Vreelandella piezotolerans: one gene and its partner. The protein of the gene in region 1 interacts with the protein of each later gene in a pairwise test. Links are inferred from orthologs where the notes say so. Each region holds a gene or a part of one and is shown in the gene's direction. Other genes may lie near its edges.

Region 1 (6,863 bases):
CCTAAAAAACGTTCATAGCGGCTCAAACGTGTGAAAATCAGCAAAAATTGGCTCTTTTCGTAGCAACCGCGCTATGCTTGGTGCTAAATATCGATTTATAAGAAGGTTCCCATATTCTGGCGCAGTGCCGCGCACTGTGCCCTAGTAACCGGTTAGATGACCCATGGAATGCTCGACATGGAATTAAGAGAGTGGTTAATCATTCTAGGACTGGCACTGGTTTCGCTAATCGTTGTCGACGGTGTGCGTAGGCTCCAGCGTCAGCGTCGTGTGCCCCGGCTAGACCAAGCGGTAAAAGATTTGCCTACCGCGAAGTTGGAAGAGTTAGACGACGAGGCGAAAGAAGCCGAGATCAATTGGGAGCTGCCCAACGGCGGTGCTCGGGTCGTTAAACCCGCCGACTATAGCGGGCTGGGACAAAAGCCCAAGCTCAAACGCCAAGAGCACCCTGGCCCTTCCAAAGTGCTGTCGGATTTCCGTCGTTCGTTCAGTAAACCCTCTAGTAAAACCACGTCTCGTCCCGAGCCTGCTGCCCCCGGGCCTGCCGAACGGCACGCGGCAGCTCAAGAAGTGAAACCAGAGCTCCGTCGCGAGCCGAGTGTGTTTGCCAAAGACGACGCAGAGGTAACGGCACCCCCACCGTCTGTGTCTGTCGATGCAGAGCCGACCCAGCCAATGCCTGCGGCGACTCAGCCAACGCCTGCGGCAACGCCTGACCCCGTCAAGGCCTCCAGCAGCGCACCTGCCATGAGCGCTTCGGCCGAAGAAGAGCCCGCTGTAACGGCATCGGCCGATGAGCTGCCAACCACTCAGCCTGACATGCCTAAGACGGCCGAAGCGCCCACAGCGAAAGAAGCCGCTGACGATGAGCCGACACCGACTCCCGATCCTGAACCGGTGCTGCGCGCTGAGCCAGAGGACGCCGTTTTTGCCAAGCACGCCGCTGACGCTCCCAAACGTCGGCAACTGCGTGATGAGACCGTTGGCGACCGTGAGCTGGACGACGAAATCGACGAGTACCGCTTGGTCGATTTCGAAGGTATTGGACGCTCGTTCAAACGCCGCATCATTGAGCGCCGTAAAGAGAGAGCGATCAAAAAGGCCGAGAAAGCCAAACGCGCCGAAGCATTAGCCAAGCAGAAGGCCGAGCGTAAAGCGCTGGAAGCCGAACAGCGCCGTGAAGCCAAGCAGGCTGCTGAAGCGGAAAAAGCACGTATCGCACAAGAGAAGGCTCAAGCCCGAGAGGCCGCTGCCTATGAAGCAGCCGCCAAACAGGAGGTCCCACAGTCGGCGCCCGTATGGGATGAGTATGAGGACAGCGCACGACATTACGATGAGCATTACCAAGGCGTCGATGACGAGCTGGAAACGACCTACGCTACACAAGATAACGTGGTGCGCGCCCATCCGACCTTGGAAAAAGCGCTACGTCACGATGTGAACGGCGAGCACGCCAAAGAGACGTTGGCCAATGCCGACGAGATGGTGGTGATCAGCGTTCTTTCCCGTGACCCGGACGGGTTCGATGGCGGTAAGTTGCTCGAACTCATCATGGCATGCGGGCTGCGCTATAGCCGTACCATGGGCGTATTTCACCGTTTCGAAACGGAAAGCCCAGACAGCGAGCTGCAGTTCTCCATGGTCAACGTGCTCAAGCCCGGCACGTTCCCCATCGAAGAGATGGACGAGTTCGTGACACCCGGTATTACGTTCCTAATGCCGCTACCCGGCGCGGTGGATAGCTCTGCCGCCTTCGAGGCGATGGTCGAGACCGCCATGGTCGTCGTTCGACATATGGGCGGTGAATTGAAAGACGAAAACCGTAGCGTGATGACGGCACAAACCATCGAGTTTGCCCGTCAGCGGGTGCATGAATTCGAACGTCGTCACCGTTTGCATCGCCAACTGCAGGCGCGTTAACCGCCACACTGCGCTGACACCCGCCTTCTTCTGGAAGGCGGGTGTTTTTGTTACTGAATACCCGTTTATCTGTCTTCGGAATTTCTGAATGAGTCAGCCTGACCCCACTCTGTTGGAAGAGATCAGCCAGCTGCGCGCCGATCTCGATGATGCCAATCACCGTTATTACGTGCTGGACGAACCCACGCTCACCGATGCGGACTATGACCGTAAACTGCAGCGCTTGAAACAGATAGAGAGCGAGCACCCCGAGCTGATCTCCCCCGACTCGCCCACTCAACGAGTCGGTGCCGCCCCGGCAGAGGGCTTCCCCGAAGTCGCCCACGCCATACCCATGCTGTCGTTGGATAACGCCTTTAGCCGTGGTGACATCGCGGCCTTTGCCGAGCGCGTTGCGGAGCGTTTGGAGTGCCAAGCCAGCGAGATCGCGTTTAGCTGCGAACCTAAGTTGGATGGTGCGGCGGTTTCGCTGGTGTATGAGCAGGGCGTACTGGTCAGCGGCGCGACGCGGGGAGATGGCCGCACCGGGGAGGGCATCACCTCCAACCTGCGCACGCTGCGCTCGGTACCGCTCAAACTCATGGGCCAACAGGTGCCTGAGTTACTGGAAGTGCGCGGCGAAGTGATCATGCGCCATGCCGGGTTCGAAGCCCTCAACGAGCGGGCCAGAGAGGAGGGCAGCAAGGTGTTTGCCAACCCGCGTAACGCCGCTGCCGGTAGCCTGCGCCAGCTCGATCCGCGCATTACGGCGACCCGCCCGTTGGAGTTTCACGCGTACCAAGCCGCCCGCTTGGAGCCCGACTTGGGCGACACCACCCACAGTGCGCTAATGTCCCGTTTATCCACATTGGGTTTTCGCACCAGTACAGAGCTCACCACGCTGCAAGGCCCCGACGCCGTCGCGGACTACTGCGAGCAGCTCGGTGCTAAGCGCGATCAGCTGGGCTACGACATCGACGGCGTGGTGATCAAGGTCAACGACCTGCGCCATCAGCGGGAGCTGGGCTTCGTTGCCCGCGCGCCGCGTTGGGCGGTGGCGTTCAAATTCCCCGCTCAGGAAGAGGTCACCACCCTAAACGACGTGGAGTTTCAGGTGGGACGCACCGGCGCCATTACGCCGGTCGCCCGGTTGGAGCCGGTCACCGTCGCCGGGGTGACGGTCTCGAATGCCACGCTGCACAATGCCGATGAGATTAGTCGCCTGGGCGTGATGATTGGCGACACGGTCGCGATTCGCCGCGCGGGCGACGTCATTCCTCAGGTCGTGCGCGTGGATGAAGAGAAGCGTCCGGCGGACGCCCGGGCGATCGTTTTTCCAGATCACTGCCCTGTGTGCGGTTCGGATATCGAACGTATCGAAGGCGAAGCCGTGGCGCGCTGCTCCGGTGGGCTTTACTGTGCCGCCCAGCGTAAAGAGGCGCTAAAACACTTCGCCAGCCGTAAAGCGCTGGATATCGACGGCCTGGGGGAGAAGCTGATCGAACAGCTGGTGGAACAGGCGTGGGTGAAAACCCCGGCCGATCTGTTCCACCTTGGCGTCGATCCGTTGAAGAGCCTGCCGCGCATGGGCGAAAAGTCCGCCACCAACCTGGTCAATGCACTGGAAAAAGCCAAGCAGACCACGCTGGCGCGGTTCATCTACGCGCTGGGCATCCGTGAGGTGGGCGAGGCCACGGCGGCCAATGTGGCCAACCACTTCGGTACGCTGCAAGCGTTACAAGAGGCCGATTTGGCGGCGCTGGAGGCCGTCAATGACGTGGGCCCCGTGGTGGCTGCGCATATCCACACCTTTTTCCGCCAGCCCCATAACTTGGAGACGCTGCAAGCGTTGATCGAAGCGGGCGTGACCTGGCAAGAGGCCGAGGTGACGCAAGGTCCCACGCCGCTGGAGGGGCAGACTTGGGTGCTGACCGGCACGATGGACAGCATGACCCGCGACGAAGGCAAAGCGCGACTGCAAGCGTTAGGCGCCAAAGTGGCGGGCAGTGTCTCCAAGAAAACGACCTGCCTCGTGGCGGGTGAGGCAGCGGGTAGCAAACTCGCCAAAGCCGAACAGCTGGGGGTCGAGGTGATCGACGAAGCCACGTTCATCGAGCGCTTGGCCGCCTGGGAGCAGAGTGAATGAGCCGTTTTATCGAAGTCCCGGCGCGCATGCTGCCGCCGGACACCCTCACCGCGCTATTGGAAGCCTTCGTCACCCGCCAAGGGTATGACACCACCGATACCGGCGAAGGCATGAGCGGCTGGGTCGCCGAGCTCAAGCAGCAGCTTGACCGTCACGAGCTGATCATTGCCCACGACTTAGAGCTCGAGATGACTGAGGTGATGACTCTCGCCCAGTGGCGCTCGTTTGGGCGAGAGCTGGCAGATGACGAGGAGGAGGGCGACTACTGAGCCCGCACCAGCGCGGTGATCAGCCGCCGCCCCGGATGAAGATGGTCCACCAGCGGCTGCTCGACGGGTAGCGGCTCATCGCAAAGGCGCGATGCAATGACTTCCGCACATAGCGGCGCGCTGGCCAGTCCTCGGGAGCCATGCGCGGTGGATATCCACAGCCCTGGGTAGTGTTCACCGGGGATGGACGGCACTTTCGAGGCATCCTTGCGCAGCACGGCATAGTCCCTCTGCCATGCCGCCGCGTTGGGCACCGGCCCCGCGTATGGGGTTTTATCGGGGCTGGCGGCCCGCACCGCAGCCCGGCCTTCCAGCGACTCTGGGCGTAATGAAATGCCGGAAGCCTCAAGCGCGGCCACCCACTCTGGCAGCGCCTGGCGCAGTTCGTCGATATTGCGCTGGTGCTCTTTGTCGATGACGTGGCTCGTCGCGTCGTTGGGAACGAAGCTTGCACCAAAGGTCAGTACGTTCTCGATGGACGGCGATACGTAGCCTCCCGCGCACACCACTTTATCCGGTGTCTGGGTGCCTTCTGGCAGCGTTAGCTCGCTGACCTGGCCCCGAACCTGCTGCAGCGACAATTCGGCGGTTTGGGTAAACCGATTGGCCAGCGACGCCGTGGCGATCACCACGTGGTCGGCCTGTAGCCTCTCTCCATTGGCCAGCGCGACCTGCCATCTCGGTGTCTGTTCCGATGTCTGTGCCAGCCCGGTGACGTCGCCCTGCTGCACGGTAATGCGGGGGTGGTGCAACCACTGCTCGCAAAGCCGTTTTGGCCGTGCCCATCCCGCTTGTGGGTAGTAGAGCCCCTGGGAGGCCGAGACCGGCACGCCCGCCAGCTCGCTGAGTGTGGTGTCGGTGTGTGCCGACACGACGGAGGCGGGCAGCGGGTGATGGGCCATGAAGCGGCGTTGGCGCGTGGCCTCTTTATCGCTGAGCGCCAGCTGCACGACGCCGCACGGCTGCCAAAGCGGCGGCTCCTGTGGATGAGCCGCCGCCAGCTGTCCAAACTGGCGCTGGCTATACAGAAGTCCCGCTAAATAGAACCGGCTCTGCAGGTTGGTATCTACCGCCAGCTTCACATAGAGCGCCCCCTGGCGGTTGCCGGAGCCGCCTGCGCCTGGTGCGTCGCGCTCGATGACCGTCACCCGTTTGCCGCGCTTGGCCAACGCCGCCGCCACGCTGCTTCCCGCCAGGCCCGCGCCGATCACCACCACATGGTGCGCGTCGCGGTGAGTGGGGGGCATGAACCAGGGCGTTGCGCTGCGCCGCGCATCGGTTGGGGGTGTTTCAATGCCACCAGCCAGCATCTCTCGCTTGCGGCCAAACCCCGGTACTTTCTGCCAGTGAAAGCCCGCCGCTTTCAGGCCGCGCTTGACGATGCCCGCGCAGGTAAAGGTGGCGAACGTCGCCCCCGGGCGAGACCGGGCGGCCATGGCCTCGAACAACTCGGGTTGCCACATATCCGGGTTTTTCGAGGGTGCAAAGCCATCGAGAAACCAGGCATCCACTTGGCCGTCCAGCAGGTTGAGCCGTTCGGTGGTGTCGCCAAAGTGAAGGTCGAGGGTGACACGCTCGCTTAAATGTAAGCGGTGAATACCGCTGACCGCGTCAGGCCAGAGGGCACATAGCACCTGTGAATAACTCGCCAACGAGGGCCAGGCGCTGAGCGCGCGCGTCAACGCTTCCCGGCTTAACGGAAATTTTTCTGTGGATAACAGGTGCAGTCGCGCGTCGGCTGGAGCGTTCTGCTCGAAACAGGCCCACGCACAGAGCATATTGAGGCCAGTGCCAAAGCCCGTTTCGCCGATCACGAACGCCCGCGATGCCTGCCACGCCGCAAAGCGCTCTGGCAGCCGGTTCGCTCCCAAAAACACGTGCTCGGTTTCGGCACGGCCATCCTCACGGGAAAAATAGACGTCGTCGAAGGCGTCCGAGTGGGGTGATGTGTCGTTCCAAGTGAGCTGTGGGGCGCTCAATGCCGCCAGTGGCGGCAGGGTGGGAGCTTGAGCAGGGCGTTGTGTCACGCGGGCATCCGTGGGTAATGAATGGCTGGTTAAAAAATGATCAATTTGTTCATCGGGGCGCTATCTCTGGCTTATAGAAAAGCGTCCGCCGGGTTTTCACAGAGTTTTCCACAGGCTCTGTGAAAAAGCGGGCGGACCCTCCATACTCGCCCCAAAGCGTCAAGGCAAAACTTTTTTGAATGGCTTAACAATTACCTTGGCATAGACCCCAGCGATGATGTAAGGATCGGCGTCTGCCCATGCCTGCGCCTCTTCTAAACTGTCGAATTCCGCCACGACCAAGCTGCCGCTAAAGCCTGCATCGCCGGGGTTATCGGCATCGATGGCGGGATGTGGGCCTGCCAAAATGAGCCGCCCCTCGTCGCGCAGTGCTTCCAGACGCGCAAGGTGGTCAGGGCGAGCCGCCAGGCGGCGTTCTAGGCTGTTGGCAACGTCTTCGCTGATAATGGCATAAAGCATGGGTATAACTCCTTGAAGGCAGGGGACGTGGCGACGTTGTCGTCAAGGTCAATACATTGACCG
Region 2 (7,042 bases), 830 kb from region 1 along the record:
ATCTTTCGCCTCTGCCACCTGCTACATCTGTCACCTCCCACACATGCCATCTCCCTTACCCCTTAACCTCTTGCGACTAGCCTTCTCTCGCAAACCAGCTTAGCCTGCTAACTCAACCAGTAAGGGATCGAGATGCGAGAGACGACGAGGCGGCAGCGCTTGGCGGGGGTATTGGTGCTGCTGGGGCTTTTGGCGCAGATAGTGGGCTTTACCGGGGCGGTGCCGACCGCGCAGGCGGTGAGCTATTTGTTGTGGGCGGCGGTGGCGCTGCTGTGGCGGGATATTCCCAAGCGTTCACGCATTCAGGCTGGAGTGTTGATTGCCCTGGGTGTGGTGATGCTGGTGGTGGCGCAAACCGTGTATGGCGCGGCGGTGAACTGGCCTGCCATGCTGCAGGGGAACGTGTTCGTGGCTTCCATGCTGGTGGGCGTGAGTTTTATCTCGCTGATCGGCACCCAGGGCAACAAGCGTGCGCCGGGTAAGCGGGTAACGGGGGCGGACGGCGTGCTACGCACCTGGCTGGGGGTTCATTTTCTTGGCACGATTTTGAATCTATCGACGGTGTTCATGGTGGGCGACCGCTTGGCCCGCCGTGCGCCGTTGACCACGCCGCAGCTACTGGCGCTGAACCGGGGGCTTTCTAGCGCAGCCCTTTGGTCGCCCTTCTTTGCCTCCATGGCGGTGGTGATTGCCCTGGTGCCATCGGTGCAGTACGCCCAGATTGCCGTGGTGGGTTTTCCGATGGCCATGCTCTCGGGGCTATTGACCACATTAGAGCTGCGGCGGCGGTTCGATTTGGCCGAGGTGGATGGTTTTTCGCTATCGCCGCGCAGCCTGCTGATGCCAGCGGGCATGGCGGCGCTGGTGATGCTGTTTCACTTCTGGATCACGCCGTCGCTGACCATCGTCAGCATCATTACCTTTTTACTGCCGGGGGTGGCGCTGTTAAGCAACCTGCGGGAAGGGCCGCGCTTTACCCTGCGGCGTATTCGCCAGCATACCGTGACCCGCCTGCCCGCCATGCGTGGGGAGATTTCGCTGTTTCTAGCGGCGGGGTTACTTACTTTGGGGCTGTCGACGCTGGTGGCCGCCGCTGCGGGCGATGAGTGGACGCTGTTTGCCCGCTTTGGCACCTGGCAGGCCATGGCCAGCTTTGCCGCCATTACACTGAGCGCGCTGGCGGGGCTGCACCCAATTATTGGCGTTTCGGTGCTGGCGTCTATTTTGGATTTGAGCGGCGGCGAGCAAACGCTGTTTGCCTTTGTGGCGCTGAGCGCCTGGGCGGTGGGCACCAGCGTAGGGCCGCTTTCCGGTATCAATCTTTCCTTACAGGGCCGCTATGGAGTGAGCGGGTATCGCATGATGAAAGACAACCTGCCCTACGCAGCGATGATGAGCCTGCTCTCGCTGGGGGCGATCGCAGGCTTGGGCGCTTGGCTGGGTTAACAATCAGGTTTCGATGATTTTATTGGGGAAGCGGTAGAAGTAGCGGTGGCCGCACTGGTGGCAGGGTTCCAGCCGGGCGACCTCGTTGAGCATTACCTGGGCATCGCAGTGGGTGCAGGCCATCAAGCCAGGGGCGGCCATTTCGCCTTCGCAGTAGTCGGCGCGGGCGGCTTCCAGGTCATCCTCGAAGCGTTCGCGCTCGACGATGCTGCGGTCGGCAATCGAGAGTAGCGATTCCGCCACGCGGCGGGAGAGCTGGTCGATATCGATCCCTAGCCAGCTTGCCACCTGCTTGCCGGTATCGGCCATGTAGTAGCGCATGTCTTTCAGGTCGCGCTCTACCCAGGCGCGTAGCAGGGCCAGCTCGTCTTTGGTGTACTCTTCCAGCTCGGCTTCGAAGGCAACGGCGTCGTCCAAATCCTTTTGCAGGTTGTCCCAAGTGAGCTCGTTGGCGCCATCTTGCATGCGCTCCAACAGGCGCTCGTAGCCTTCGCGAAGGCGGTGATCGTTCTGTTTTTCCATGGGTCCTCTCCTTTTGTTGCCACAGGTGATGCCTATCATCGGCTAGCCGTTCAAGGATACACCCGCATAGGATACAATCGACGCTACTTATCTGACAGTCGTCATCTATTATTCACTTTGCGCCCTTAGCTGGGCGAATGACCCCAAGGCATTGAAAACACCGATGGACGCACATTACAGCCCCCGTGATATCGAACGTGATGCTCAGCAGTACTGGGACAAGCACCAGTGCTTCAAAGCCGTAGAAGACGCCAACCGCGAAAAGTTCTACTGCCTATCCATGTTCCCCTACCCCAGCGGCAAGCTGCACATGGGCCACGTGCGTAATTACACTATCGGCGACGTTGTCTCACGTTTCCAGCGCATGCAGGGTAAAAATGTCATGCAGCCCATGGGCTGGGACGCGTTCGGAATGCCGGCGGAAAATGCCGCGATCCAAAATCAGGTGCCGCCTGCCAAGTGGACTTATCAGAACATCGATTACATGCGCAACCAGTTGAAGGCACTGGGGTTTGCCTACGACTGGAGCCGTGAATTCGCTACCTGCGACACCAGCTACTACCGCTGGGAGCAGTGGTTCTTCACCAAGCTGGTGGAGAAAGGGCTGGTCTACAAGAAGATGTCCACGGTGAACTGGGACCCGGTCGACCAAACCGTGCTAGCCAACGAACAGGTCATCGACGGCTGCGGCTGGCGTTCCGGCGCGCCGGTGGAGCGCAAAGAGATCCCGTTGTGGTTCCTGAAGATCACTGACTACGCCGATGAACTGCTGGCGGATTTGGATAACGTCGAGTGGCCCGAGCAGGTCAAAACCATGCAGCGCAACTGGATTGGTAAATCCCGTGGCGTCGAGCTGAGCTTCGATATCAAAGCCGCCGATGGTAGCGCCTGCGAGCCGCTGGCGGTATACACCACCCGCCCGGACACGCTGATGGGCGTGACCTACGTGGCCGTGGCCGCCGGGCACCCGCTGGCCAAACAGGCCGCCGAGCAGAGCAGCGAGATCGCGGCGTTCTGTGAAGAGTGCGCCAAAGGCGGCACCTCTGAAGCGGAAATGGCCACCAAAGAGAAGCTGGGCATGACCACGGGCCATAAAGCCATTCACCCGTTGAGTGGTGAAGAAGTGCCCGTCTTTGTGGCCAACTTCGTGCTCATGGAGTTTGGCACTGGCGCGGTCATGGCCGTGCCCGCACACGACCAGCGCGACTGGGAGTTTGCCACCAAGTACGGTGTCGAGCTGAAGCCGGTGGTCGCCGATGAGCAAGGCAACACGCCGGATATCTCCGAAGGCGCGTATGTCGAACACGGCACGCTGATCAATTCCGGCGAGTTCGACGGCCTGGAATTCCAAGCGGCGTTCGATGCCATTGCCGCCAAGCTGGCCGAACTGGGCCGTGGCGAAGTGAAAACCAACTACCGCCTGCGCGATTGGGGCATTGCCCGCCAGCGCTACTGGGGCGCGCCGATTCCGGTGAAGTACGGCCCGGAAGGCCAAACCGTACCGCTTTCCGATGACGAGCTGCCCGTCGCCCTGCCCATGGAAGTCACCGTGGATGCCTCCGGCTCGCCGCTGAAGAAGATGCCGGAGTTCTCCGAGCTGGGCGACGGCTGGGTGCGTGAAACCGACACCTTCGATACCTTCATGGAGTCCTCCTGGTACTTCGCCCGCTTCTGCTGTGCGGATAACCACGAGGCGATGCTGGACGAGCGCGCCAACTACTGGCTGCCGGTGGATCTCTACATTGGCGGTATCGAGCATGCCATTCTGCACCTGCTCTACGCCCGCTTCTTCCACAAGCTGCTGCGCGATTTCGGCATGGTCAATTCCGACGAGCCGTTCCAGCAGCTGCTCACCCAAGGCATGGTGATCGCCGAAACCTTCTACCGCATTAAAGAGAACGGCGGTAAAGAGTGGTTTAATCCCGCCGATGTGGAAGTGAAGCGCGACGAGAAAGGCCGCCCGCTGAGCGCCGTACTGATGAGCGACGGCCAGCCGGTGGAGATGGGCGGCATCGAGAAGATGTCCAAGTCGAAGAACAACGGCGTCGATCCGCAATCGATGATCGACAAGTTCGGTGCCGACACCGTGCGCCTGTTCATGATGTTCGCTGCACCGCCCGAGCAGTCGCTGGAGTGGTCGGACTCCGGTGTGGAAGGCGCGCATCGCTTCTTGAAGCGTATCTGGCGTCAGGTCAGCGAGCACTTGGAAGCGGGCACGCCGGGCACGCTGAACGTCGACGCGCTCGACGACGTCCAAAAAGCGCTACGCCGCAAGACCCACGAAACCATCAAGAAAGCCAGCGACGACATTGGCCGTCGCACCACGTTCAACACCGCCATTGCGGCCGTGATGGAGCTTTCCAACGCGGTGGCCAAGTTCGAGGATACCTCCGAGCTGGGGTTGGCGGTCAGCCGTGAAGCGCTAGAGGCCTGCGTCCTGCTGCTGGCCCCTATTACCCCGCACTTGTGCCACACGCTGTGGCAACAGTTCGGCCACGAACAGCCGGCCATCGAAGCCCAGTGGCCGGACGTCGACGAAGCCGCCCTGACCCGCGACAGCATCGAGCTGGTGGTACAGGTGAACGGTAAGCTTCGCGCCCGCCTGGAAGCTCCGGCCAGCGCTGATAAAGCCGCCATCGAGCAACTGGCGATGGAAAACGATAACGTCCAGCGCCATTTGGAAGGCAAAACGGTTCGTAAGGTGATCGTGGTGCCCGGCAAGCTGGTTAACATTGTGGTGAGTGGATGAATCGCCGTCGCTTCTTGACCCTGAGTACTGCCGCCTCGGTGGCGGTGCTGCTCAGCGGCTGTGGGTTCCGCTTGCGCGGTTCGGAATCCATGCCACGTCTTCCTGCGCTATCGTTAGAGGGCGATGACAATAGCGCTCTCGCTCAGCAGCTTCGCACACGTCTGCAGCAACTGGGCACCGAGGTGACAAGCGGTGCGCCCTGGCGCGTGACGCTGAGCACCCCCTCGCTACAGCAGCGCCCCATTGGCACCGAGGGTCGCGCGAGCCGAGAGCATGAACTAACGCTGAGCACGTCGCTGTCGGTGCAGCAGCGCGATACCGGCGCGTACGCGTTGAACGATGCTACGGTGGCGACCAGCACGCGCATTCGCGTCAGCGATGACGACCTGCTGAACCGGGAGACGCTCTTCCAGGAAGCCCAGCAAACGCTGACCCGCCAGCTTGCCCAGCGCATCATCGAACGGTTGGCCAATCTCGAGGCGCTGCGGTGAAGGTATTTGCCGATCAATTGCCTGCCGCTCTTGCCAAGAAGCTGCCGAAAGCGGTGATCGTGGCGGGTGACGAGCCGCTTCAGCATCGTGACGCCTGCGATGCCGTCCGCGCCGCCGCCCGCCAAGCGGGTATCGAAGAGCGCGAAGTGCTGGACGTGGAGCCCAACTTTGCCTGGGGACGGCTACTGGAAACCGCCAGTAACCTCTCGCTGTTTGCCTCTAACAAGCTGCTGGAGCTGCGTTTGGGCAATCAAAAGCTGGGGCAGGAAGGCACCAAAGCGCTGGCGCAGTACGCAGACATGATGGATGGCAGCGATGATTTGCTGCTGGTCAGCATGGGCAAAGTCGATGCCAAGCAGCAGAAAAGCGCCTGGTTCAAGGCGCTGGACAAACACGGCTTGTTCGTGCCCGTTTGGCCGGTCGATGCCTCGCGCCTTGGCTACTGGCTGCGCGATAGGGCCTCGCATCACGGCCTGCAAATCGACCTGGAAGCGGCGCGCTTACTGGGTGAGCGCACCGAGGGCAATCTGTTGGCGGCGGATCAGGAACTACAGAAGCTGGCGCTGATCTACCCGGCCAACACTCGGCTCAACGTCGAACACATTGCTCAAGGCGTCGAAGACAGTACCCGCTTCGATGTCTTCAATCTGGCAGACGCCTGCTTGAAAGGCGAACCCAGCCGCGCCTCGCGGATCGTCCACGGCCTGAAGAGCGAAGGCGTGGAAGCGCCCATCGTCCTATGGGCGCTGACCCGCGAGCTGCGCACCCTGCTGTCCCTGCATCAGCATCTCGACCAGGGCCAGAGTTTCGAACACGCCTGCAAAACCCAAAAGCCGATGATTTTCGATAAACGCCGCCCGGCCTATCAAAAAGCCATTGGCCGACTCTCCATGAAGCGCTTGCACAAACTGCTGCTCATGGCGCAGCGCTTGGACTTGGCGGTCAAAGGCGCCTCTGTCGTACCGCTGTGGCCGGGGCTGCACGATCTGGCCATGACCATGGCCGGAGCCAAGGGCATTTTAGCGGAAACACCCTGGACCTATCGCATTAGTGCAAATAATTAGTACTTTGCATTTTTATCTTAAAACCGCATCTGTTTGTTTCTATACTATTTAACGGGCCCTTGATGGCCTGCTCCCCGACCAGTCTAAGGATGAAGACGATGAAAACAGTGCGTGCTTACCTCTCGACCCTTTTGATTGCTGCGTTAGTGCTGACCAGCCTGCCCGTCGTGGCGGCCCCTACCGCTCCACAAGGTATGGATCTGGTATCGACGCAGTCTGTTTTAGCAGGCGACCGTGCTGGCGCTGACCGCGAGCGTATCAACGAAATCCTCGCCCGTGCCGATGTGCAAGATCAACTGCTCAAACAGGGCGTCAATCCCGCCGATGTCGAGGCGCGTGTTGCAGCCCTTAGCGATGCCGAAGCTCAGCAAATGGCACAGCAGCTCGAACAACTGCCTGCCGGTGCCGGTGTGATCGGCGCGCTGTTCGCGGTATTCGTCATTCTGCTGGTAACGGACATCCTAGGGTTGACCGATGTTTATCCGTTCACTCGCTAACGTATTGGTGACCATGGACCGTTCCGTTAACGCCCGCTCTGCGGGCGTTTTGGTGTTGAGCCTGCTGATCCTGCTGCTAACCGGCTGTGCCCGCAGCCCCGTGCTGCTGGAAAGCACCAAAGCAAGCCTTACTCCGCAAACCGAGCTTACCGACGTGCCGTTTTACGCCCAAACCGAGTATCAGTGCGGTCCGGCAACCCTGGCGATGGTACTCAATCACGAAGGCGTGGACGTCGGCTTGGACGAGCTGATTCCTCAGGTCTTTTTACCGGG

The links.
Region 2: the proteins of ligA (region 1) and leuS interact in binary tests that used the Escherichia coli proteins (3 or more experiments, as listed by UniProt). The link is inferred for Vreelandella piezotolerans from one-to-one orthologs.

Annotation. Positions count from the first base shown.
Region 1 is NZ_CP048602.1:819,232-826,094, forward strand. What follows is about bases 1,603-4,526. They hold ligA (NAD-dependent DNA ligase LigA), read left to right. Parts: upstream 1,603-2,008; coding sequence 2,009-4,045; downstream 4,046-4,526. Other genes in these bases: zipA (cell division protein ZipA), read left to right, coding at 1,603-1,920; GYM47_RS03800 (YheU family protein), read left to right, coding at 4,042-4,314; mnmC (bifunctional tRNA (5-methylaminomethyl-2-thiouridine)(34)-methyltransferase MnmC2/FAD-dependent 5-carboxymethylaminomethyl-2-thiouridine(34) oxidoreductase MnmC1), read right to left, coding at 4,308-4,526. Also shown: more of zipA, read left to right, coding at 178-1,602; more of mnmC, read right to left, coding at 4,527-6,341; GYM47_RS03810 (YciI family protein), read right to left, coding at 6,501-6,800. UniProt on the Escherichia coli protein: DNA ligase that catalyzes the formation of phosphodiester linkages between 5'-phosphoryl and 3'-hydroxyl groups in double-stranded DNA using NAD as a coenzyme and as the energy source for the reaction.
Region 2 is NZ_CP048602.1:1,644,872-1,651,913, reverse strand. The notes cover bases 1,822-4,924. They hold leuS (leucine--tRNA ligase), read left to right. Parts: upstream 1,822-2,131; coding sequence 2,132-4,717; downstream 4,718-4,924. Other genes in these bases: GYM47_RS07520 (LPS-assembly lipoprotein LptE), read left to right, coding at 4,714-4,924; GYM47_RS07530 (zinc ribbon-containing protein), read right to left, coding at 1,822-1,968. Outside these bases: GYM47_RS07535 (hypothetical protein), read left to right, coding at 133-1,446; more of GYM47_RS07530, read right to left, coding at 1,450-1,821; more of GYM47_RS07520, read left to right, coding at 4,925-5,208; holA (DNA polymerase III subunit delta), read left to right, coding at 5,205-6,272; GYM47_RS07510 (PA2779 family protein), read left to right, coding at 6,371-6,769; GYM47_RS07505 (PA2778 family cysteine peptidase), read left to right, coding at 6,783-7,042.